DNA from 3 places in the Litoribrevibacter euphylliae genome. Region 2 is predicted to be linked to each of the others. Evidence: predicted binding sites of a transcription regulator. Region 2 holds the regulator's gene; each other region holds the start of a gene.
What was found. Region 2 encodes LexA, which represses DNA repair genes until DNA is damaged. Its sites were predicted from a motif close to TACTGTNTANNTANACAGTA; they were not measured.
Positions count from the first base shown of each region.

Region 1 (8,028 bases), 210 kb from region 2:
TGTAGTGTTGTTTCGGTCATTTCCTGGCCGCCCATCATGCGGGCAATTTCTTTAATACGGGCTTCTTGATTTAGCGGCAGCATTTGGGTGCTGGTTGTAGTGTCTGTCATCAGTTTGCTGGCTTTAAGGTGTTGATCACCTTGAGCGGCTACTTGAGGTTGGTGAGTGACAGAAATTACTTGGCCTGATTGTCCTATTTTTTGCAGTAGTTCTCCGACTATTTCGGCCGTTGCACCACCGATGCCAACGTCGACTTCGTCAAAAATCAGCGTAGGGATTTGGCTTTGAGAGGCATTTACTACTTGAATGGCTAAGCTGATTCTCGAAAGTTCTCCGCCTGAGGCTACTTTAGCTAGGCTTTGGTATGGTTGGCCTGGGTTGGATGAAACTTCAAACTCAACCGAATCGAGCCCTAGATGATTCGCCTTTGATAAATCTAATGCATCAATTCGCGTGCTGAACTTACACTGAGTCATGCCTAAACGAGTCAGTTGCTCGATGATTGATTGATCAAATCTTTCGGCAGCCGCTTTACGTTGTTCATGGACTTGTTTGCTGGCTTTTAGAAATGATTCTTTGGCTGTTGCTTCTTTTTGTTGAAGAGCATCAAGTGAGTTGTTTTCATCGTTCAGTATTGAAAGCTCTTCCGCCAGTTGTTGATGAATATGAGGGATTTCTTCCGGGGCAATTCTGTGCTTTCTGGAAAGATCATGAATATCGGTTAGTCGCTGGTTTAATTGAGTTAGGTGCTCAGGGTTTATTTCCAATGATTCATGATAGAAATGAATTTCATTCGATGCTTCTTCGATGTTGATCAGTGCTTGGGCCAGCAAGTCCTTAGTAGTTTCTAGGTTCTGGTGTTGATCATTGATTTGATCGGTAATGTGGGTTATCTGTCGTAGCAGGTCTCTTGCACTGGTCGACGCTGGGCCACTTTCTCCGCTGCACAGCTCGAACACTTGGTAGCTTTGTTGTTTTAATTCTTCGGCTTGAGATAGTCTGTGGTGATCTTGTTCAATTTGTTCAAGTTCACCAGATTGCAAATTAAGCTCATCAAGTTCGTCTAGCTGGTAGCTAATCAATTGTTTTCTATCATTGAGTTCGTCTTGCTGACGCTCTAAGTCTACAAGTTGTTTTTTTATGGTTTGCCAGTCTTTATAAGCATTTTTAAGCTCGTTAAGTGCGTCAATATGCCCAGCATAGTTATCGAGCATGTGAATGTGCGTCTGAGGTTGCATCAAGGATTGATGAGCGTGTTGACTGTGGATTTCTACCAGTTGTTCCCCTAGTAGCTTGAGTTTGCTGATTGGGCAGGGGCGACCATTAATATAGCCGCGAGAACGACCTTCTTTAGTGATAACGCGACGAATGACGCATAGATCTTCATCATTCAAATCTTCTCTTTCTAACCATATCTGAACGTCAGGAAGTCGGTTGATATCGAAGCAGGCTGAAATCTCTGCTTTTTCTGCGCCATGCTTTACTACTCCCGAGTCAGCTCTGTCACCCGAGGCAAGGCAAAGTGCATCCAGCATGATTGATTTACCGGCCCCGGTTTCACCGGTGATCACGGTTAACCCGTTTTCTAAATGAAGCTCTATGTGGTCTGCAATTGCGAAGTTGTGAACAGAGAGTTGTTGGAGCATGGTCATAATCTCTATTAATGTTTATGGTTATTTATACAGTAAAAATACTGTATATCAAGTGTTTTTGTACAGTATTTGAGCGTGATTGGTTATTCGTTTATCTGCAGCAGGTATTTTCTTTGGTGTTGGCCCTTGAAGTTCCTGAAAACAACCTTATTTACCCGATAATTGAAAAATCCTACTAGAACTAAGTACAAATTTGTTGGAGTGATAACTGATGTCTCAAGTGGATCAGCCAGAAGAGCAGTTGAATGAATCCTTAAATGAACAAGCAGAAGCTGTCGCGGCAGCTGAAGAACAGGTTGTTGAATCTGTTGATTCGGAAGAAGTTGATGTGGCTGCGTTACAAGCTGAACTTGAACAAGCTAAAGCTGAATTGAATGACGTTAAAGAAGCGTCATTGCGTACTCAAGCTGAAATGCAGAATGTTCGTCGTCGAGCTGAGCAGGACGTTGAGAAAGCGCATAAGTTTGGCTTAGAGAAAATGGCTAAAGAGTTGTTAGATGTCGCTGATAATCTGGATCGTGCGCTTCAGGCGTCTGAATCAGATAAAGACAATGAAGCAATTAAGCCTTTATATGATGGCGTTGCTATGACGCGTGATGGGTTGAACCAAATGATGGCGAAATTCAAGCTGGAAGCGGTTGATCCCATGGGCGAAACCTTTAATCCGGAATTGCATCAGGCAATGTCAATGATTGATCAGCCGGATGTTGCTGCCAATACAGTTATTGCGGTTATGCAGAAGGGGTACACCTTAAGTGGTCGTCTGCTTCGTCCTGCGATGGTCGTGGTTGCTAAAGGTGGCAAGCCACAGGTGGATACCGAAGCGTAATCCTTATCATTTGAGCGGATTTTTTAAGTAATTAGGGTTGAAACGCAGAAAAGCGTCCTTATTAAGTTAGCAAGCAAAGAATTAAGACCGGTAAGCGGTCAATGTACGAATTACGGAGTTATAAATTATGGGTAAAGTGATTGGTATTGACTTAGGTACAACCAACTCTTGTGTTGCTGTATTAGACGGCGAAAAAGCAAAGGTTCTTGAGAACGCTGAAGGTGGTCGTACTACTCCTTCCATCATCGCTTATACCGAAGATGGCGAGATCTTGGTAGGTCAGTCTGCTAAGCGTCAGGCAGTAACGAACCCTGATAATACGCTATACGGTGTTAAGCGTCTTATTGGTCGTAAATTTGATGAAAAAGCGCTTCAGGAATCTCTAAAGCACTTCGCGTTTAAAGTTGAGAAAGCGGATAACGGTGATGCTTGGGTAAACGTTAAAGGCGAGAAAAAAGCGCCACCTCAGATTTCTGCAGAAGTTCTTAAGAAAATGAAGAAAACTGCTGAAGACTTTCTTGGTGAGCCAGTAACAGAAGCTGTAATTACTGTTCCTGCTTACTTTAATGATTCTCAGCGTCAAGCGACTAAAGATGCTGGTCGTATCGCTGGTCTAGAAGTTAAACGTATCATTAACGAGCCTACTGCAGCAGCATTGGCTTATGGTATGGACAAGAAGCGCGGTGACTCGGTTATTGCGGTATATGACTTGGGTGGTGGTACCTTCGATATTTCTATCATTGAAATCGCAGAAGTAGATGGTGAGCATCAGTTCGAAGTACTAGCAACTAACGGTAACACTGCACTTGGTGGTGAAGATTTCGATGAGCGTTTGATTGAATACTTGGCAGAAGAGTTCAAGAAAGACACCGGCATTGATCTACACAACGATCCATTGGCTGTTCAGCGTTTGAAAGAAGCAGCTGAGAAGGCAAAAGTTGAGTTGTCTAGCAGTCAGCAAACCGATGTGAACTTGCCATACATCACTGCAGACGCAACAGGTCCTAAGCACCTTAACGTTAAAGTGACCCGTGCTAAGCTTGAGTCTTTGGTTGAAGATTTGATTAACGAGTCTATTGAGCCAGTACGCATTGCGCTTCAGGATGCAGGCTTGAAAACCACCGAAATTGATGACGTAATTTTGGTTGGTGGTCAGACTCGTATGCCGTTGGTTCAGAAAGCTGTTACTGACTTCTTTGGTAAAGAGCCACGTAAAGATGTAAACCCTGATGAAGCTGTAGCTGTCGGTGCGGCCATTCAAGGTGGTGTTCTTGCGGGTGATGTGAAAGACGTTCTGCTTCTTGATGTAACGCCACTAACTTTGGGAATTGAGACAATGGGTGGTGTGTCTACTCCGGTAATTGAGAAGAACACAACCATTCCTACTCGTAAGTCTCAAGTATTCTCAACGGCTGAGGATAATCAGTCTGCAGTAACGATTCACGTACTTCAGGGTGAGCGTAAGCAGGCATCGTTGAATAAGTCTCTGGGTCGTTTTGACTTGGCTGACATTCCACCGGCTGCACGTGGTGTTCCACAGATTGAAGTAACATTCGATATTGATGCGAACGGTATCTTGAATGTGTCTGCGAAAGATAAGGCAACTGGTAAAGAGCAATCCATCGTGATTAAGGCATCTTCTGGTCTTTCGGATGATGAGATCGATGCAATGGTTCAGGATGCAGAGTCTCACGCAGAAGAAGATCGTAAGTTTGAAGAATTAGTTCAAACTCGCAACACTGCGGACGGTCTGGTTCATGCGTCACGTAAGATGCTTGAAGAAGCTGGTGATAAAGCTACTGCTGAAGAGAAAGAAGCGATTGAAAAAGCGATTACTGATCTGGAAGAGGCTGTTAAGAACACTGATGCCTCTAAAGAAGATCTTGATGCGAAGATCGAAGCGCTATCTCAAGCTTCACAAGGTTTGACTCAGAAGATGTATGCTGAGCAAGCTCAAGCAGCGGAAGGACAAGAGCAGGCAGATAATGCAGCAGCGGGTGACGATGTTGTGGATGCTGAGTTCGAAGAAGTAAAAGACGAAGATAAGAAGTAATTCTTAATCTTTAAAAGCCTGCCTGTCTCTTTATGGAGTCTTATTGATCTCCTACGGGGGAAGGCAGGCTTTTTGTTAAGTACGTCAGTTTGAAGTGAAATTTTAATGTCTATTAGACGCTCGTTACATGGGTAAGTTAGGGTTATGTCGAAGCGAGATTATTACGAGGTTTTGGGTGTTTCTAAGGATGTGTCTGAGCGCGACCTGAAGAAAGCCTTTCGTCGAATGGCGATGAAGTACCATCCGGATAAAAACCCGGATGATGCGGAAGCAGAATCCAAATTTAAAGAAGTTAACGAGGCATATGAAGTTCTTTCTAATGCTGAAAAGCGTGAAGCGTATGATCGTTTTGGTCACGCCGGAGTAGATCCGAGCCAAGGTGGCGGTGGATTTGGTGGTGGCGGAGCCAACTTCAGCGATATCTTTGGCGACGTTTTTGGTGACATCTTTGGTGGTGCTGGCGGCGGTGGCGGACGTACTCGTGCTCGTCGAGGTGCAGATTTGCGCTATCCGTTGGATTTGGATCTGGAAGAAGCGGTTCGCGGAATTACTAAAGAAATCAAAATTCGTACGCATGTGAATTGTAAAACGTGTGATGGTTCTGGTGCGAAGAAAGGGTCTACGCCGGAAACCTGTGGTACCTGCCGTGGTGCTGGTCAGGTGCGTATGTCCCAAGGTTTCTTCTCGGTTCAGCAGACGTGTCCAAGTTGTCATGGCTCTGGTCAAATCATTAAAGATCCTTGCGGGGATTGTCATGGTCAGGGTGTAACTCAAGAAACGAAGACGTTATCGGTGAAAATTCCTGCGGGTGTTGATACGGGTGATCGAATTCGTCTTGCGGGTGAAGGTGAAGCCGGTACCCATGGTGGTCCAGCGGGAGATTTGTATGTTCAAGTGGAAGTGCGTGAACACCCTATTTTCCAACGTGATGGTCGACACTTGTATTGTGATGTGCCAATCAGCTTTACCGATGCGGCGCTGGGTGGTGAGTTGGAAGTGCCGACCTTGGATGGTCGTGTAAAGCTTAAGATCCCGGCAGAAACGCAAACAGGTAAGTTATTCCGTTTGCGTGGTAAAGGTGTTACTTCTGTTCGTGGTGGTGGAGCTGGCGATTTGATGTGTCGTGTATTAGTTGAGACGCCGGTGAATTTAACAAAACGTCAGAAAGAGTTGTTGGAAGAATTTCAGCAAACTTTGGATGGCGACGACGGTAAAGATCAGTCTCCTCAGAAAAATACATGGTTTGAGGGGGTTAAGAACTTTTTTGAAGATATGAAGTTCTAATGCCTTTTAAGCAATGAAATACACAAAGCGCCGACTTTCTAGTCGGCGTTTTTGTTTCTGAAGAGTGCATGTATTGTCGAGAATGTGTTGGTTTTGTTTTAGAATGCTTCGCATTGTGCATGTGTTGGATTGATCAATAAGTGGAGATTACTGTGGTTAAGGTAGGTATTGTTGGCGCGAATGGCCGTATGGGTAAAACTCTGATTGAAGCGGTTTTTCAGGCGGAAGGTGTTGAGCTCGCTGCTGCGGTAGTTCATCCGGAAAGTTCTTTGGTTGGTGCGGATGCAGGTGAAATTGCAGGTGTGGGTAAATTGGGAGTGATTGCTCAGGATAATTTGGCTGCGGTAATAAATGATTTTGATGTGCTTGTTGATTTCACCAGCATTGAGATGACGCTGGATAATATTGAACAGTGCCGAGCGGCAGGTAAATCAATTGTGATTGGTACCACAGGTTTCAATGATGATCAAAAAGCTCAGCTAAATGCAGCGGCTAAAGAAATTCCTGTGGTATTCGCTCCGAATATGAGTGTGGGTGTGAATCTAACGCTTAAACTACTTGAAATGACCGCTAAAGTGATTGGTGACGATACTGATATTGAAATTATTGAAGCGCATCATCGTCATAAAGTGGATGCGCCATCGGGTACGGCAGTTCGTATGGGTGAGGTGATTGCTGATACCTTGGGTCGTGATCTTAAAGAATGTGCAGTTTATGGTCGTGAAGGTCAGGAAGGGCCGCGTAAGAAAGATACCATTGGTTTCGAAACGATTCGTGCTGGTGATATTGTGGGTGATCATACTGTTATGTTTGCGACGGATGGTGAGCGAGTGGAGATTACGCATAAAGCAAGCAGTCGAATGACGTTTGCAAAAGGTGCGGTTCGTGCAGCTAAGTGGTTAGGTGATAAATCTGCAGGCATGTATGATATGCAAGATGTATTGGACCTAAAGGCCATTTAACCCGCTTAATGTTTTTGTTTGAAAAATGATCTTTTAAAAAGCTGAAAAATCTTAATGACATGAGGTTAGTAATTGCGTAAAATGCGCCAAATTTTGGGCGGGTGAAATTAACTCACTGTCATTTTTGATAGAAGGCCGGAAAAGATTATGTGTAAAAAGCGAGATAGAGCCAATTCGATTTAATCGACACGCTCTATCTCGCTTTTTTGCGATTTACGGTTACATTTTATTCGTGCCAAGAACAAATTAGCCATTCCGTTCGTGTCCGATCTGGATATTGAGCGATGTGAAGCAGCAAATTGTGCGGGGAGGTTGCATTGAGTAAACCAGCGATACTGGCTCTTGAAGACGGCAGTATTTTTAAAGGAATCTCTATTGGGGCTGATGGTCAGTCTACTGGAGAGGTTGTTTTTAATACTTCAATGACTGGTTATCAGGAAATTCTGACTGACCCATCTTATGCGCGTCAAATCGTTACTCTAACTTACCCGCATATTGGTAATGTTGGCGTAAATTCAGAAGATGAAGAAGCGACAGAAATTCACTCTGCCGGTCTGGTTATTCGTGACCTGCCTTTGATCGCGAGTAACTGGCGTTCAGAAAAAACATTGGATCAGTATCTACGTGATCGCAATATTGTCGGTATTGCGGAGATTGATACTCGTCGCTTGACTCGTTTGTTGCGTGAAAAGGGTGCGCTAGCTGGTTGTATCATCGCTGGTGAAAATGTAACTGAAGAAGCGGCACTTGAGGCGGCTAAAGCTTTCCCTGGTCTTAAAGGCATGGACTTAGCTAAAGAGGTTACCGTAACTGAATCATACTCATGGACTGATGGTGAGTGGGATCTGGTTGAAGGTTACAAAGCAATGTCTGACGCTGAATTGCCATATCATGTGGTTGCTTATGATTTCGGTGTGAAACGCAATATTCTTCGTATGTTGGCTGCTCGTGGTTGCCGTTTGACCGTTGTTCCTGCAAAAACACCTGCAAGTGAGGTGTTAGCGATGAACCCGGATGGTATTTTCCTATCAAATGGACCAGGCGATCCAGAACCATGTGATTACGCAATTGCTGCAATTAAAGAAATTCTTGAAACGAATATCCCGGTATTTGGTATCTGTCTTGGGCACCAGTTGTTGTCTTTGGCCAGTGGTGCCCAAACTGTAAAAATGAAGTTTGGTCATCATGGTGGTAACCATCCGGTGCAAGATCTTGCAACTAAGCAAGTGATGATTACCAGTCAGAACC
Region 1 covers NZ_JBHRSZ010000001.1:79,595-87,622, forward strand. The annotation lists gene recN (DNA repair protein RecN) at 1-1,646, opposite strand, end outside; gene grpE (nucleotide exchange factor GrpE) at 1,864-2,481, shown strand; gene dnaK (molecular chaperone DnaK) at 2,609-4,534, shown strand; gene dnaJ (molecular chaperone DnaJ) at 4,679-5,818, shown strand; gene dapB (4-hydroxy-tetrahydrodipicolinate reductase) at 5,971-6,780, shown strand; gene carA (glutamine-hydrolyzing carbamoyl-phosphate synthase small subunit) at 7,098-8,028, shown strand, end outside.
Region 1: the regulator LexA is predicted to act here: its motif matches at 1,668-1,687, upstream of recN (DNA repair protein RecN).

Region 2 (8,028 bases):
TTTGAGTATTTCCGGCCGCTCCTGATAAATCGATGTACCCCACTTTCAAGCCCACATCAATTCCGTTAGAACCATCCAGCATCCCTGCCTCATCCAATGCAGTATGACCAATAATTAGATTACCGTAGGTATCTGAATCAATAGTCAACTTCAAATTATCCAGCTTTGTACCACCTGCACCGCCAACTAGACCGCTACCACCAAGCTGAACGCCACCGATACGTAGCGAGCCGCCTGAATCGGTATCCGTCCATGCCAACTCACCAATAGAAACCTGTGTTTCTAATTCAATGGTTACGCCCGAGGTATTTGATGAAGGGGACGGCTGAGCGCCACCCACTTGCGAATTAACAGGCTGATATGAACCAGTAGTGTCATCCCACTGAACCCGACCAATATCAACCCGAGTTTCGAGATCGATCGTGACCCCAGACTGTCCAGTCATGGCTGAAAGTTCTTCTTCAGATAGAATTTCAAGGGCTTGAGAGTTAATCGCTATAATAGATAAAGGCAAGACTGCCATCCTGGCTAATATTCTCATTTTTATACCTTTTGCAGAATTTATTTTTAGAGTTATAGCGAGGAACCCTATCACACACAAAACATACCGTAAAGTTATGTAACAAACTCTTCCCTATTTTAGTAACAAACACAAAAAAACCGCCCTAAGGCGGTTTTGTCAGTTATATTAAATAAAGTACTTAAGAAACCTTCTGAAACTCCTGCACCGCTTTTAGTGCTTGAGTTCGATTTTTCACACCTAATTTGTCGTAGACATTATGCAGATGCCACTTTACCGTTCCTAAAGAAACGAAAATCTTGTCACTTATTTCTTGATTTGAAAGACCATCTGCTGCAAGTTCAAGAATTTGTTTTTCTCGACCCGTCAAAGACACTTGCTGATCATCCAACTCAATTTGACCGTTCATTTGTTTTGCATGAATGGCCTTCTCAAGTTTTTCTACATAAGAAACCAAGTCATTATCATGGAACAATCCTGAATTCTTAGACGCATCAATGAATACAATCAAGGCCTCAGGTAGTTCCGCTAAGGCTCGAATATAACCCTGCTCACTTGCTGCAATAATGGCATTTCTAAAAAAGGTAAGTGCGGCCTCTTTATTCCCATTCAACCAGTGGTACATAGCCGAAAGAAGATTTTCTGTACCCGAACGACTTACACCATCATCCCGTTCAACATCATGACCAAGCAAATCAAAAATGGATCGTAACTCATCAACCGATTGCTTATGCCAAGCTACACGAGAGCGCGCGGTAATAACCCACCCATAACCCGAAAGGTAAGGTGAAATGCCTATCTGCGGTAAAACACCTTCTTGCGCCAAGCACCATTCAGCACGATCAAAACGACCATGATCCATCAGTAACTGCGCTTGAGCTGCTCGACTGATTCGCCATGCTCGTTGCTGTCCGCGCTGTTTGTAATTGTTCAATAGACGCTCAAGTTCATCGAGACCAGACTCTTCATCTCGGAACCAAGAAACCAGTCGACTGCGAACTGCATAGAGCCTTGCCTGTAAAAAGCTGGACTGAATCATCCCTTCAGCAACTGGTCGGCGATCTTGTAACATATCCCAAGCGTTTTGAAGCTTATTCCCTTCAAAATTAAGCAGCGCATTCACCAAACGATACCACTCAGCAATACCCACCACATCCTTGGAAGATTCCAACTTAGCTAATTCAGCTTTCGCAGCTTTTAGCATGCCAGTTTCGTAGTAGTGATAAGCTCGAATCGCTTCAATTAAACGATCCATAAAGTTACCTTTCAGCTCAGCTGAAAAACGCTCTGCCGAACTAATGTTATCACCACACTCCCCTGGTCTCCCCTGAAGCATCAAGATAACTGCAGCCAAAATATTGAACTGCGCAGACAACCACGGATCTAATTCATCAAAATACGGTTGAACTTTATTAATACTGACGTTCGCACTGTCGAGGTCATCATTTCGTAAGTTAATAAGGATCGACAGTAAATAACAAATCGCTTCACGTTCAGAAATTCCAATTGGCTGATGTTTTTCATCTTGCTGCATCAAGCGCAATAAAGCTCGTTCCGCCTCCTGATCATAGCCATCACGAATCAACACCCAAATTCGAACCAACTGTAAACGCGGATATTGAAGTGTAATATCCCGAGGGATTTGTTTAATCCAATCAAACAATTCAACAGCATAAGATTGATTCAATAAATCGAAGACACATGCACTGATTAAGCTGGCTGCCATTTCAAAGTCTCGGGCAGCAAAAGCATGCTCAATAGCAGCCACGCTATGGTTATGAGTGCTGAACCACATACTTGCAGAAAAATGCAGTTGGATCAGGCTTTCTGGTTCATCCACCATTAGGCGCTGATGAAGAAAACGACGATATAAAGGATGGAATCTATACTGCCCTAACCCGGTGCTCTCAATAAACAACTGTTGTTCATTAAGGCGCTCCATCATGGCATCACTTTCGTTATTACCACTTAACGACGTGTATAGCTGACTGGAAAACGTCTCCACCACCGACAGTTGTTTAACTGCGCGCTTTGTTGATTCTTCCAAATGCTTATAAGCATCATCAGAGAAATAACTTAAGAAATCCTGGTGATTACCAAAGAATTCTTCAAAGCTTTCAATCGACATTTGATCGTCTGCTGAAATATGCCCCAGTGCATTTGCCGCTAAAACTAAACCCGATGTCCAACCATCAAGCGCATTAATTAAAGATTCTCTTTTCTGAGGTTTAACAGGAGCTTCAATCGCCTCTAGAAGCTGACGACTTTCTTCAGGTGACAGTTTTAAATCTGCATACTTAAATTCAGAAAGCTTACCTTTTGAACGGTAACGCCCCACACTCAGTTGAGGTTGATGACGACTGGCTAAACACAGATGCACATTTGATGGCATGTGTGCCAGAAACAAAGAAATTGCTGCTGTAAGAATTGGACTTTCAACCAAATGAAAATCATCTATGAAACAATAAATAGGATCTTCAAAGTCTTCTAAGTCAGCAATTAATTGCTCGGCCAGTCGCAAAAAACTGACTGATGGCTCATCCTCAAAACGACGATAAGATGCATCCAGGTCGGGCCATACATAAGGTTCATTCTTTTGAAGCGACTCAATAACGTAAGAGAAAAAACGAACCGGATCATTATCATCACGAGATAAGCTTAACCAACAAACTTTCTCATCTTTAGCAACCAACTCATGGTACCACTGGCTTAGCAAGATGGATTTTCCAGTGCCAGCCGGCGCTGTCACTAATGCCAATGTTGTGTGAGGCTTATTAAACGGGTTTTCAACCTGAGATCGTTGAAGATGATAAGACTCTAGCGGTACCGGTTTAATTTTGGATTCAATCAGAGGTAATTGGGAAATCGTCTTACGCAGTTCATGTAAACTGAATACAGTTTCTGGGCTACCAACCATTCGCCACCCTTACTTGAGCAATGTACAGAGAAGTCATGCAGCCGTTCATAGCTTCTCAAACATACGGATAAATTTTTATTATTTTTGTTGTCTGTGTTCCCTAAACACCAGCTTAGGGAACAATAGCCTGGACACTATGTTAGCACAAGCGGAACATTAGCTTTGAAATACAAATATTACCGAATGTAATTTGGTGGCACAGTTCACACTTTCAATTTTGATACTTTTTAAGTAGCAGGAGCCATTAAGCCCGCACTTACAAATTTTGCCAAGTATGAAATCATGTCTTTGAACTGACTGTCCACTGAAAGATCATTTGCTGCCATGGCTTGCAAAGAATCCACGCTCGACATCGTAAACGCCAAAGTACCCAATACAAAGTGAATACGCCAGAACCATTCGATAGGCGTCATTTCCGGGCATGCCATTTTCATGGTTCTCATGAATGGCTTAAACACATCAGAATAATGTTCTTTGAGATAGTTACGTAAGTGTCCTTGTGCTTGAGCATAAGCCAAGCCCATTAGACGCATAAACACAGCAACGCTTTGGTCATTTCTCTCTGCAACCACTTGAGCTGAAGAAGCCAGTACCGCAATCATATGTGCAATATCGACTTTATCTTCTCCAACTTGTTGGATATAAGCATTGAGTTGATCTTTAAACTCTCGACTGAAAGGGGTTAAGAAGCGGGCAAAGGTTGCCTGAATCAATGCTTCTTTAGATCCAAAGTGATAATTAACAGCGGCCAGGTTCACCCCTGCTTTACTGGTAATCATCCGCAAAGAAGTTTCGGCAAAACCTCGTTCTGCAAAAAGCTCCTGCGCTGCATCAAGAATTTTATCGACCGTATTTCCGTTGGCCATTACTGCGTCTCCGTTAAAAACAACTGTTTAAAACATACGTTTGAACACAATACATGTCAAGGAAAGGGAATAAGAAATCACATCAAGATTAGAATATACAACCTAGAGTATAAACATAGTCGACAAACGGCATCTCTACCAGACTGCGTTTACTCTCTACGCACCGATCTAAAGCGAATAAAATGCCCCAGATCGATGGTCTATTAAGTAGAAAACAGTAAGCAGAGAAAATAGATTCAGAATTAGAAATAATACGTAAGGTTTACTTCAACGTAATCATCGTTCATGAAAGAGGCCATTTTGTCGCGTGAATCACCTGTCTGAAGCTCCATTAACGCTTCTTGCAAAGAATCCGGGGCTTTATCCCCACCAAACCAGGTGCGTCCTTCCACAGCCAAAGCTAATGAATCACTCAGACGTTGACTATACTCCAAGCCCAACGTGTTTTCAGAACTGCTGGGATCAAGGATAAGACCCGCCAACAACTCGGTATCATCCACATCATTGAACGCTAATCGCCATCCCACAAACCAATCGTCCTCAAAGGTTGCAACTGGATCATCTTCACCACGGCTATCGTAGAGATACTCACCAATCCAGCCAAGATCCATAGCCGAATCAAAAATGCCGACTTGCGTATACTCAAATCCAGCCACAACAGCTTTATAATGGTGGTCGGATTCAACACCGCTGTCAGCTGAATAGTCAAAACCACTTCTGTAAATAGCCTCTAACTTAAAAAGCCAGGATTCATAGACATGCTGAACATCAAGCCCTAATTGAGTAATCACCGGATAATAGGGCTCTAGCTTAGGGTCTAACAAATTATTGTTAAACACCAATACAGGCTCCCTGCTTGTTCCCGAAAACAAGTAAACACCAACATCGGTATCATCTAAGGTCTGAACCCAACGCGCGGCCCAATCAATGCGTTTCTCTTCTTTCGATGACTCATATTGCGCAGCATCATTATCAATAGGAATAAAGGTTCTGAAGCGTCCGTCTTCTCCTGGAAAGTTCCTCTCTCTATGCCCTGCCAATAAGAACAAGTCCAAAATACCTGACTCGAATTCGATGGAAGTATTGATCATCGGCTGACCAAGCTTATCTTCCTGATCCAAGGAACTGGCTGCATCAGTCTGATTAATCACATCCACCAAATGTCTTGACTCGGTAACACCCCAAAAGACTTTGTGGATACCTGCACGCAACTCCCAACCTTCGCCGAGGTGATTCCAATAAGCCTTATTAAGATCAATTAAGTTTCTTTCAGGGTCATGTTGATCAACGCGTAATTTAGGCTCAACAATCAAAAAGTCGCTACCGGAATCTGCTTCATAAAAGAATTCTGCTTGATACTCTAACGCGAAATCCGATCGTTGCTGATCAGCATCACCTTCATGAGCAAAACCCCGCCACTGAGTAGTCACCTCATTAGTTAATTCATAAGAGCTAGCAACCTGAGGAAGCAACAAAGAAAGCGAGCCTAATAAAGGGACAAACGAGAAGGATCGGGTGGATAGAGTTCGGATCGAAGAAAACAAATTCTTGTACAAGAGAAACCCCAATAGTTATTAATTGTTCTTAGGTTGGGCTATCTTGAGAATTAATGATTGATATGTCAACTATATAGGCATCTGCTCTCTCCTATCAAAAACATTATCAAATCCATTTACGATACGCAAAAAATACTGTATACCTATACAAAACTGTATAAAAGGTCAGTTCATGATTAAGCTCACTAAACGCCAACAAGAAGTGCTAGAAGTGATTAAGAATCACATCGACGACACAGGCTATCCACCAACGCGTGCTGAAATTGCCAAGACACTGGGCTTCCGCTCAGCGAATGCAGCTGAAGAGCATCTAAAAGCCCTGGCCAAAAAGGGCGCCATTGAAATGATGCCGGGCACTTCACGTGGATTAAGAATCCCCGGTTATGAAGCCTCTGCATCCAATGATGAACCAGAACAACCTCAAGGCTTACCGGTTATCGGACGTGTGGCGGCAGGTTCACCAGTATTAGCAGAAGAACATGTGGATCATATTTGCCCGGTTCAACCTGAATTCTTTAATCCACCAGCGGATTACCTCTTAAGAGTTCAAGGTCTAAGTATGAAAAACGTAGGCATTCTGGACGGAGATTTATTGGCCGTTCACAAAACTCAGAATGTTCGGAACGGGCAAATTGTCGTGGCACGCATCGGAGATGATGTCACCGTGAAGCGCTTAGACAAAAAAGGCAATATTGTACGCCTGATTCCAGAAAATGAAGATCTGGAAGACATTATCATCGATACCACAGAAGAAGCGGTTTACATCGAAGGATTAGGTGTTGGCGTAATTCGTAATGGCGATTTGTAAGTTATTTGATCGACCACTGTAGGTTCTGAAGAAATCTCATCGGCCGACAATAAAAAGAGGATATTTGAATTCACTCAATATCCTCTTTTTTATTTCTAATTGAACCCGTGGAAGCTATCCACTAATAAGCACGATAATGCATCGGATCGCCAGAAATCGGACACTCAAAATCTAGCTCGACTAAATCCACCTGCATACGATCACGATCCGTATTTCCTGAAATATACTCATCACCAAGCACCGGATGGCCAATCTCTAGGAAATAACAGCAGATATCTTTCGCATCACCTTGCGATAAATAGACATCAAGGATTGTGCTATCAGTGTGTTCCACATACTTCACAAGTTCACAACGACCTTTCAGCGCGTAGTCTTCATCATTGATATCCAGTTCATTACTCCCTTCAATACAACCAGACACCTCCACTCGATACTTAAAACTGAATCCTTGATTCTCCTGAAGCTCCGTGAAGGCTGCCGCCGCACGACGGTGATGTACCAACAATAGAATGCCCTTTGAGTCATCTGCCAACTCATACATTAAGTACGCATCGCGCTCAGATTCAAAGGTTTGATCCGCGATTCTTAATAAAGAGAGATGATCACCAAACAACTCACCTTCGATTGGCATACCCGCCGGTTTCATCCACACACTGTACTGCAGTTGATCAGTTAATAATTCTGCTGGTAACGGTTTACGGTTTAGGTATTCCTGATCGTAATACACCTCAACCTTATCACCGATTTTGAGATCAGTTTGCGCTTTACGCAAACAACTTTTTTCTCCTTTACGCTCAAGGAATACAGCACCCTTGTTCATTGCATCTTTAATTTTTGATTTGGAAAGTTGATCAAAATGGCCCCATAAAAATTCCAGCGCATTCAAAGAATCTAGTTCAGAAACTTCCAACTCAACTTCAAAGTGCATAACCCTTTCCTTCCCGTATGTATTGCCCTCCGTTGTCGGAAAGGCCTTTAAGCTTAAATTGCCCGCATTCTACAACAAATACTAATCCAAAGAATGAAAATAACGAATCAACCGCTAATCAAATCATCTCTTAATCTAATAAACCAATACTCTCATCGAGCATGAATCGTAAGCGCTCACATTTTCACTTGCTATACTCTACTCAATTACGCAATAGTAGGTTCTGTCTGTTTAAAGAATAAAGAGAATTAGAGTGCCCATGGAAGATATTAACGCAATCATTTCCTATTGGTTTGGTGATTTAGATACTTCAGGTTTTGCACAGGATGAGCAAAAGCAAAAATGGTGGACAGGATCGAGTGAAGTCGACCTTGAGATAAGCCATCAATTTGGTCATCTGGTAGAAGAGGCACTTAAAAGAGGTCTGAAATCG
Region 2 covers NZ_JBHRSZ010000001.1:285,159-293,186, reverse strand. The annotation lists gene ACFOEK_RS01195 (DUF6160 family protein) at 1-541, opposite strand, end outside; gene ACFOEK_RS01190 (LuxR C-terminal-related transcriptional regulator) at 702-3,437, opposite strand; gene ACFOEK_RS01185 (TetR/AcrR family transcriptional regulator) at 3,665-4,303, opposite strand; gene ACFOEK_RS01180 (hypothetical protein) at 4,546-5,859, opposite strand; gene lexA (transcriptional repressor LexA) at 6,032-6,667, shown strand; gene ACFOEK_RS01170 (hypothetical protein) at 6,789-7,595, opposite strand; gene ACFOEK_RS01165 (DUF924 family protein) at 7,855-8,028, shown strand, end outside.

Region 3 (8,028 bases), on a different contig from region 2:
AACATCCCTTAAATCACCATCCGGTAGAAAATACAGCCACGCTAAAATCACCTGATTCGGCTCTGCTCCTGGCGGAAGAGTCCAATTGGCTATAACAGACTCCTGAACAATAGCTACCACCTGATCTAGAGGTTTGTTATTACTCTTTTGATTCTTGTCCGACTGTTTTTTAGAGTCTTGTTTCTCAAGCTCGGCCAGCTCTTTTTCAAGCGCTTCTAATTCTTTCTGTTCTTGCGCTTTCCGCTTGCGCTCTTCTTCCTGTCTGGCAAGCTCTGCTTCTTGCTTCTCTAATTCTGCTTTTGCGAGTCGCTCAGCTTCTTGTTTCGCTTTAAGCTGTTCTGCTTTTTTCTTTTCTTCCGCTAAACGTTTTTGCTCAGCTTCTTTTTTCTTACGCGCCTCTTCTTTCTTCTTAAGCGCTAACGCTTCTTGCTTTTTCTTCTCTTCCGCAGCTTTTCGTTTGGCAGCTTCTTTGCGCTTCTGTTCCGCTAACTTACGTTTTTTTTCTGCGTCTTTTTGTTTCTTATCCGCAATGCGTTTCTTCTCAGCAGCAACACGCTTACGTTCCAGCTCAGCCTGACGCTTACGCTCAGCTTCCCATTTCTTACGCTTTTCAGCTAAATCTTTTTGTTTCTGCTGTTTGAAAGGGTCTTCACTGACCAGAGAGGCCTTTACATGAGGGACTTCTACGACCTTGGTTTGATCGTGCTCAAAGCCCCAGTCCACCAACAGAAACAGCACAAAAGCAAGATGCACTGCCAGCGAGATCAACAAAGGTTTTTTGAAGCTTTTCAGTTCTTCCATGCGGACACTTAGCTCTCTGCTGGTTCAGTTATTAAACCAACATTTTCAATACCAGCTTGTTGTAGCTGCGCCATCAAAGTAACAACTTTGCCATAAGCCACTTGCTGATCTCCTCGAATCAATACCGCCACATCAGGTGTTTGAGATCGAGCAGCCTTAACCCTAATGATCAGCTTATCAAGAGCAATGGATTTTTTTTCGCTGGCACTGATCGACAAATAAAATTCACCCGACTTATTGATGGAAATCACCAACGGATCAGCCTGTTTGGTTTCATCGATCAATTCAGAATCAACTTTGGGCAACTCAACACTGACACCTTGGGTCAATAAAGGTGCAGTTGCCATAAAGATCACCAACAACACCAACATCACATCAATGTAGGGAACTACATTAATTTCAGACATTGGGCGGTGCTTTTTGTTACTTCCTCGAATGGGTTGAGGAGATGCCATAATTCTTACCTCTTAACCTGAACACGCATAATGATTTATCAGCTCAATCAGTGCTGGGATACGTGAACTTTACGGTGAAGAATGGCCGAAAATTCATCAGCAAAGGTTTCATAACCACCAACAATATCATCAGCTACAGCCGAAAAACGGTTGTAACCAATAACGGCAGGAATGGCAGCAAACAAACCGATTGCGGTCGCGATCAAGGCCTCAGAAATACCAGGAGCAACAACGGCTAACGTAGCCTGTTTCATAGTCGCTAAGCCTCGGAAGGAGTTCATAATCCCCCAAACGGTTCCGAAAAGACCAATATACGGACTGGTTGAACCAACGGTTGCCAGGAATGGAAGCGTTTCTTCAAGCTTTTCAGCTTCTTTTGAACAAGCTACACGCATCGCTCGCTGTGTTCCTTCCATGATGGCATCTGGATCAACACCTGCTTGCTGGCGCAAACGACTAAATTCCTTAAACCCTGCACGAAAAATATTTTGCAGACCGCTGTCAGGATCAGGATTGGTTGATACTTCTCGGTACAATTGTGCGAGATCCATTCCCGACCAAAAGCGCTCTTCAAACTCATTTGCAGAACGCTTAGCCGCCGAAAGAATACGTGTTCTTTGAACGATAATGGCCCAGGAAATAACTGAAGCCAAAACCAGAATTAGCATAACTAATTGAACAAGAAGTGATGCATCACTCACCAGTTGCCAAACTGATAATTGCTCTTGCATTGTTTAATCCTTTTCGACGAAATGATGGCTGTTCTTTTTTGTGACAACTTACTTAAAGTGAAATCTGAGCTCTTCCAGTTAAGAACCTAGATTCATTGATTAGTTCAAAGGTTGGCTCAACAATATACACGATTTGCGTAAAACTTCATCCACAGAGCCTTTAAAAAGAAGGAAAACTTCGCAAGTGGACAGGCTTTACCAAGAAACTCAATTAATCAGAATCAGGAAGATCCAAACCGAAATGGAGGTAAGCGCTATTTGTGACTACACGACCACGAGGCGTGCGCATAATAAAACCTTGCTGGATCAGATAAGGCTCCAATACATCCTCAATGGTGTCTCGTTCTTCACTGATGGCTGCGGCTAAACTGTCCACACCAACCGGGCCACCATCGAACTTTTCAATCATCGCCAATAGTAAACGTCGATCCATGTGATCCAGACCATGCTGATCCACATGCAACATATTAAGTGCTTTATCTGCTGCGTCCTGATCAACCACACCATTGCACTTCACTTCCGCATAATCACGAACACGACGAAGCAAACGGTTAGCAATACGTGGGGTTCCGCGTGAACGACGGGCAACGACCGCTGCCCCCTCTTCATCAATGGTCATGCCTAACTTTTCAGCCGAACGACGAACGATATAGGTGAGATCTTTTACTGAATAGAATTCCAAGCGCTGAACAATACCAAAGCGATCACGCAACGGCGACGTTAACAAACCTGCTCGAGTTGTAGCCCCGACTAACGTGAACGGCGGTAAATCTAACTTAATGGAACGAGCCGCCGGCCCCTCACCGATCATGATATCGAGCTGATAATCTTCCATCGCCGGATAAAGCACTTCTTCAATAGCAGGACTCAGACGATGAATTTCATCAATAAAGAGAACGTCATGCGGTTCAAGGTTCGTCAGCATAGCCGCCAAATCACCCGCCTTTTCTAAAACAGGCCCGGAGGTGGTTTTAATGTCCACCCCCATTTCATTGGCAATAATGTTTGCCAGTGTGGTTTTACCCAAACCAGGTGGACCAAAAATAAGCGTGTGATCTAACGCTTCCTCTCGTTTTCTGGCAGCCTCAATGAAGATCGACATTTGATCCCGGACTTCAGGTTGCCCCACATAATCAGCCAACTGCTTAGGACGTAACGCACGATCCTGATTCGATTCATTGTTGGTTACGGGTTGAGCTGAAATCAAACGATCCGGTTCTAACATCTTCTATATTCCAAACATCGGGTACATAACCCGGAATTATTTTCTCGAAAGGCTTTTTAATGCTAAGCGAATCAATTCTTCACTGGTATTCGCCTGACCTTTAACGGCATTAACCAACTTACTCGCCTCGGTTGGTTTATAGCCCAGTGCAATCAAAGCACTTTCCGCTTCAAGATCAGCATTGGCATTGATTTCAGGTTCCAAGCCTGCAGCAGCTTCTAATGGTAATGCAGTCGACACACCGCTCCAATCTTTTAAACGATCTTTCATTTCAATAATGAGTCGCTCAGCGGTTTTCTTACCGATCCCCGGAAGTTTCACTAACGAAGAGGCATCTTCTGCATGAATGCACCCAACAAACTGATCGGCATCCAAACTCGACAAAATTGCCAACGCCATTTTTGGCCCGACGCCATTCACCTTAATTAATTCTTTAAAGAGAGTACGATCTTCCTTCGAAATAAAGCCGTACAGTAAGTGAGCATCTTCTCTTACGGTTAAATGCGTGTAGAGCAATACAGCCTTGCCCACGTCACCAACTTGATAAATCGTGGTCATCGGCGCTTCGATTTCATAGCCCACACCGTTTACATCCACCAATAATTGAGGGGGATTTTTTTCTTCAAGAGTCCCTTTAATTCGACCTATCACCAGACACTACCTTTATTAAGAATAATTAAACTGTTCGAACCCGGCCGCGACGAACCGCATTCGCGCCACCCATGCGAACCATACTTACTTTGGAATTTGCATGACACAGAGCAATGGCTAAGGCATCGGCAGCATCCGCCTGAGGCATTCCAGGCAATTTAAGCAAGGTCATCACCATGTGCTGGACTTGTGTCTTATCAGCGCTGCCCTTACCAACCACGGATTGCTTTACTCGTCGAGCTGCATACTCATAAACCTCAAGTGACTGAGTGGTCGCAGCCACTATCGCGGCACCACGAGCTTGTCCCAGTTTTAATGCAGAGTCCGCATTCTTGGACATAAAGACTTGTTCAATGGCCATTTCTTGAGGGATATATGTATCGATGACCTGATTCACGCCATCAAAAATGTACTTTAACTTTTCTGGCAAAGATTCCCCTTTAACACGAATACAGCCACTGGCAATGTACTCATGCTTTGCTCCCAATGTATTAATTACGCCGTAACCCGTAATTCTGGAGCCTGGGTCTATTCCTAGAATAATGGCCATTCAAAAACCTGCTTTATAAGCTCACCAAACCATACTGTATTAAAATACAGTTATTATTTCCACCCGGAAATAAAAAAGGCTCCATTTAGGAGCCTTTTCTGACAAATGAACGAATTACTTCTCTTCAGTTGCCGACTTTCTTAGCTTGATGTTCAACTCACGAAGCTGCTTGTTAGAAACTTCTCCAGGAGCATCAGTCATCATACAACTTGCACTCTGAGTTTTCGGGAAGGCAATTACTTCACGGATTGAATCAGAACCTGTCATTAACATCACAAGACGATCCAAGCCGAACGCCAAACCACCGTGCGGTGGAGCACCGAATTTCAATGCATCCAATAGGAAGCCAAACTTCTCCGCTTGTTCTTCTTCAGAGATACCAAGAATTTCGAATACCGCTTGTTGCATTTCTTGGTCATGGATACGAATAGAACCACCACCTAGCTCACAACCATTTAGAACCATGTCATACGCTCGAGACAAAGCGGTAGCAGGATTTGCTTTCAGCTCTTCCGGTGAACAAGAAGGCGCGGTGAATGGGTGGTGAATAGCCGTCAAACCGCCATCCGATGTCTCTTCAAACATTGGGAAGTCCACAACCCAAAGCGGAGACCAAGCACAAGTGTAAAGGTCCATGTCTTCACCCAGCTTACAACGTAATGCACCCAAGGCTTCTGTTACAACTTTCGCTGAATCTGCACCGAAGAAAATGATGTCGCCATTTTCAGCACCAGTACGCTCAAGAACCGCTTTACGTACTTCAATCGGTAGGAACTTAACGATTGGCGCCTGCAAGCCTTCTTCCAAATCGTCTTTGTTGTTCACTTTGATGTAAGCCAGACCTTTCGCACCATAAATACCAACGTACTTGGTGTATTCGTCAATCTGCTTACGAGTCAGTTCAGCACCTTTAGGAAGACGAAGTGCAGTTACACGACCTTTCGGATCGTTTGCCGGGCCACTGAATACTTTGAAGTCCACGTCAGTCATCAGATCAGCAACATCCACCAACTCTAGCGGAATACGCATATCTGGCTTATCACTGCCGTATTTTTCCATCGCTTCAGAGTAAGGCATTCTTGGAAAAGCACCCAAATCCACACCTAAGGTGTTCTTGAACAAGTCACGGATCATGTTCTCAGTGATCGACATAATGTCTTCTTCAGAAACGAAAGACGCCTCGATATCGATCTGTGTAAATTCTGGCTGACGATCTGCACGCAAATCTTCGTCACGGAAACATTTAGCAATCTGGTAGTAACGATCCATACCAGAGACCATCAACAACTGTTTGAACAGCTGAGGGGACTGAGGTAACGCAAAGAAGTTACCTTCATGTGTACGACTTGGTACCAAGTAGTCACGTGCACCTTCAGGCGTAGCACGAGTCAAAATTGGCGTTTCAATATCAAGGAAACCTTCACCATCCAAGTGGTTACGGATCGCCGTAGTAATTTTTGAACGAAGACGTAACTTGTTCAACATCTCAGGACGACGTAGATCGACATAACGATATTTCAGACGAATATCTTCGCCCACACTCTGATGCTCGTCCAACTGGAACGGAGGCGTATCTGCTTTATTCAGGATCGTTAATGAGTGACCTAAAACTTCAATTTCACCCGTAGGCATTTCAGCATTTACAGTCCCTTCCGGGCGATCACGTACAATACCTGTTAATTGAATTACATACTCACTGCGAACCCGATCCGCAGTAGCAAAACTTTCTTCACGATCAGGGTCGAAAACTACCTGGGTAATACCATCGCGGTCTCGTACGTCCAGGAAGATAACACCGCCGTGATCACGACGACGATGAACCCAACCGCACAGAGTAATCTCTTGTCCTACATGTTCTTTTCTTAAAGCACCGCAATAGTGGCTGCGCATAATCTTGTCCTAGTAAATTCTTTCTTATAAGTGACTTTCAAACATTCTTTCGATTCAGACCAATCCCCTGACCTGAACCGCAGGCAGAAATCGGAAAAAAGAGGCTATTATAGGGAACAAAAAAAAGTCCGGCTAGGCCTTGAAGGCTTCTAAGCCAGACTTTTCAGATATATCTCAGGTTTCTGATCCCTGACACGGGAACGTGCCTAAAATCTGCTAAAAATTAATTCACAGGCACAACCAAAACAAACACTTCTCGTGTTACCGGATTCACCCACTTCTCGACGACTTTTGCTTTCACCGTTTTCGTTGAAACTTCTTCCGTTCCAACTCGTTTAACTTTGGTGTTGGCTGTTTCATTGGTCACGGTTTCTGAAGACATCTGTACATACTCAACATCAACGCCTTGGCGAGCAGCTAACTGCTGACGAGCACGAGAAATAGCTAACTGCTCCTGAAAGTGACGGCCTTTCACATGCGTCACCGAAGAGCCCACCACACCATTTCCAGGATTATGGATCCAGACTGGTGTTTGAGGAGTGGTAGGTTGCTGAGCCACTGGTTGCGTTTGACAGCCAGTCAAAATAACAAACAGACATGCACTTAAGATTAATGCGATGTTTTTCATATAGTTCCTTAAGCCCAAAGGGCGTATCTCTCAATCCAATACAGTTTTGGTTATTATGATTAATTAATATACAACTGGTACCGACCAACTACCTTTTTCAAGTAATCTCGGGTTTCTCTGTAAGGCAAACGGGTTGCCAAAATATCGTATACCTCACTCGGCTCTAACTGATTAATACGAGCGTAGGCTTTTTGCATGCTCTTTTGATCTATAAAGGCAGAAGCAACATTCGCAGTTCCGGTATTGTAAGCCGCAATCATACAGTACAAACGACTTTCAGGATTATGAATGCCCTTCAAATAACGATAATTTAGAACATGTAAATATGCCGCCCCCACACGAATATTATTATTCGGATCAAATAGGTACTTGGCTTTAAGGGTTTTACTCTTGCCATAGATAGCTCGTGCCGCATCTCGGCCAGCCGTTCGAGGAACAATCTGCATCAGACCATAAGCAGGAATGCGAGATCGAGCAAGCGGGTTAAAACTGCTTTCCGTATGGATAATCGCCATCACCAATGCTGGCTCCAGCTTCCACTCTTTGGCGTACTTCGCAGTGGATTTCCAATAACGATCCGCTTTATGCATGCCGTATTCTTCCGGCAAACTAATCACCACGGTCAAACGACGCGACACAGGCAAATAGCTAACGCTCGCTTTTTCACCACTGACCAGCTCCTCAGCGATTGCCATGGAATTCGTATTTTTACTGGCCACTGAGGTCGGCAACATGGCTTCTTCTGCGGTCTCAGCTTCAACTTCAACAGTCATCCCCGAGGCTTCTGAAGCGGCTGTCAGCACAGGATCATGATGTAAGGCAGTTTGAATGTTGGTTTGAAAGGTGTCGCCCAACTGAACAGAAACGTCTTGATATGAAATTTCTCGGGCATCGACATCAATGTACTCAATCACTACCGAGTCGTTTTGGTAATCGACAATGGTGCGCTGTTTAAGATCTGTGCTGTACTCTACCCACTGATGAGCACTGGTGAATTGAGTGTCACCCCAGACTTCTTGAATTTCACCAATGTAGGACTGATAAGCCTCATTCAATGCGTCCTCAAACGCCTGAAACTCAGCTTCGGTGGCATCCTG
Region 3 covers NZ_JBHRSZ010000002.1:924,802-932,829, forward strand. The annotation lists gene tolA (cell envelope integrity protein TolA) at 1-801, opposite strand, end outside; gene tolR (protein TolR) at 810-1,256, opposite strand; gene tolQ (protein TolQ) at 1,304-1,987, opposite strand; gene ruvB (Holliday junction branch migration DNA helicase RuvB) at 2,199-3,212, opposite strand; gene ruvA (Holliday junction branch migration protein RuvA) at 3,249-3,863, opposite strand; gene ruvC (crossover junction endodeoxyribonuclease RuvC) at 3,889-4,413, opposite strand; gene aspS (aspartate--tRNA ligase) at 4,528-6,303, opposite strand; gene ACFOEK_RS05845 (hypothetical protein) at 6,527-6,931, opposite strand; gene ACFOEK_RS05850 (transglycosylase SLT domain-containing protein) at 6,991-8,028, opposite strand, start outside.
Region 3: the regulator LexA is predicted to act here: its motif matches at 4,446-4,465, upstream of ruvC (crossover junction endodeoxyribonuclease RuvC).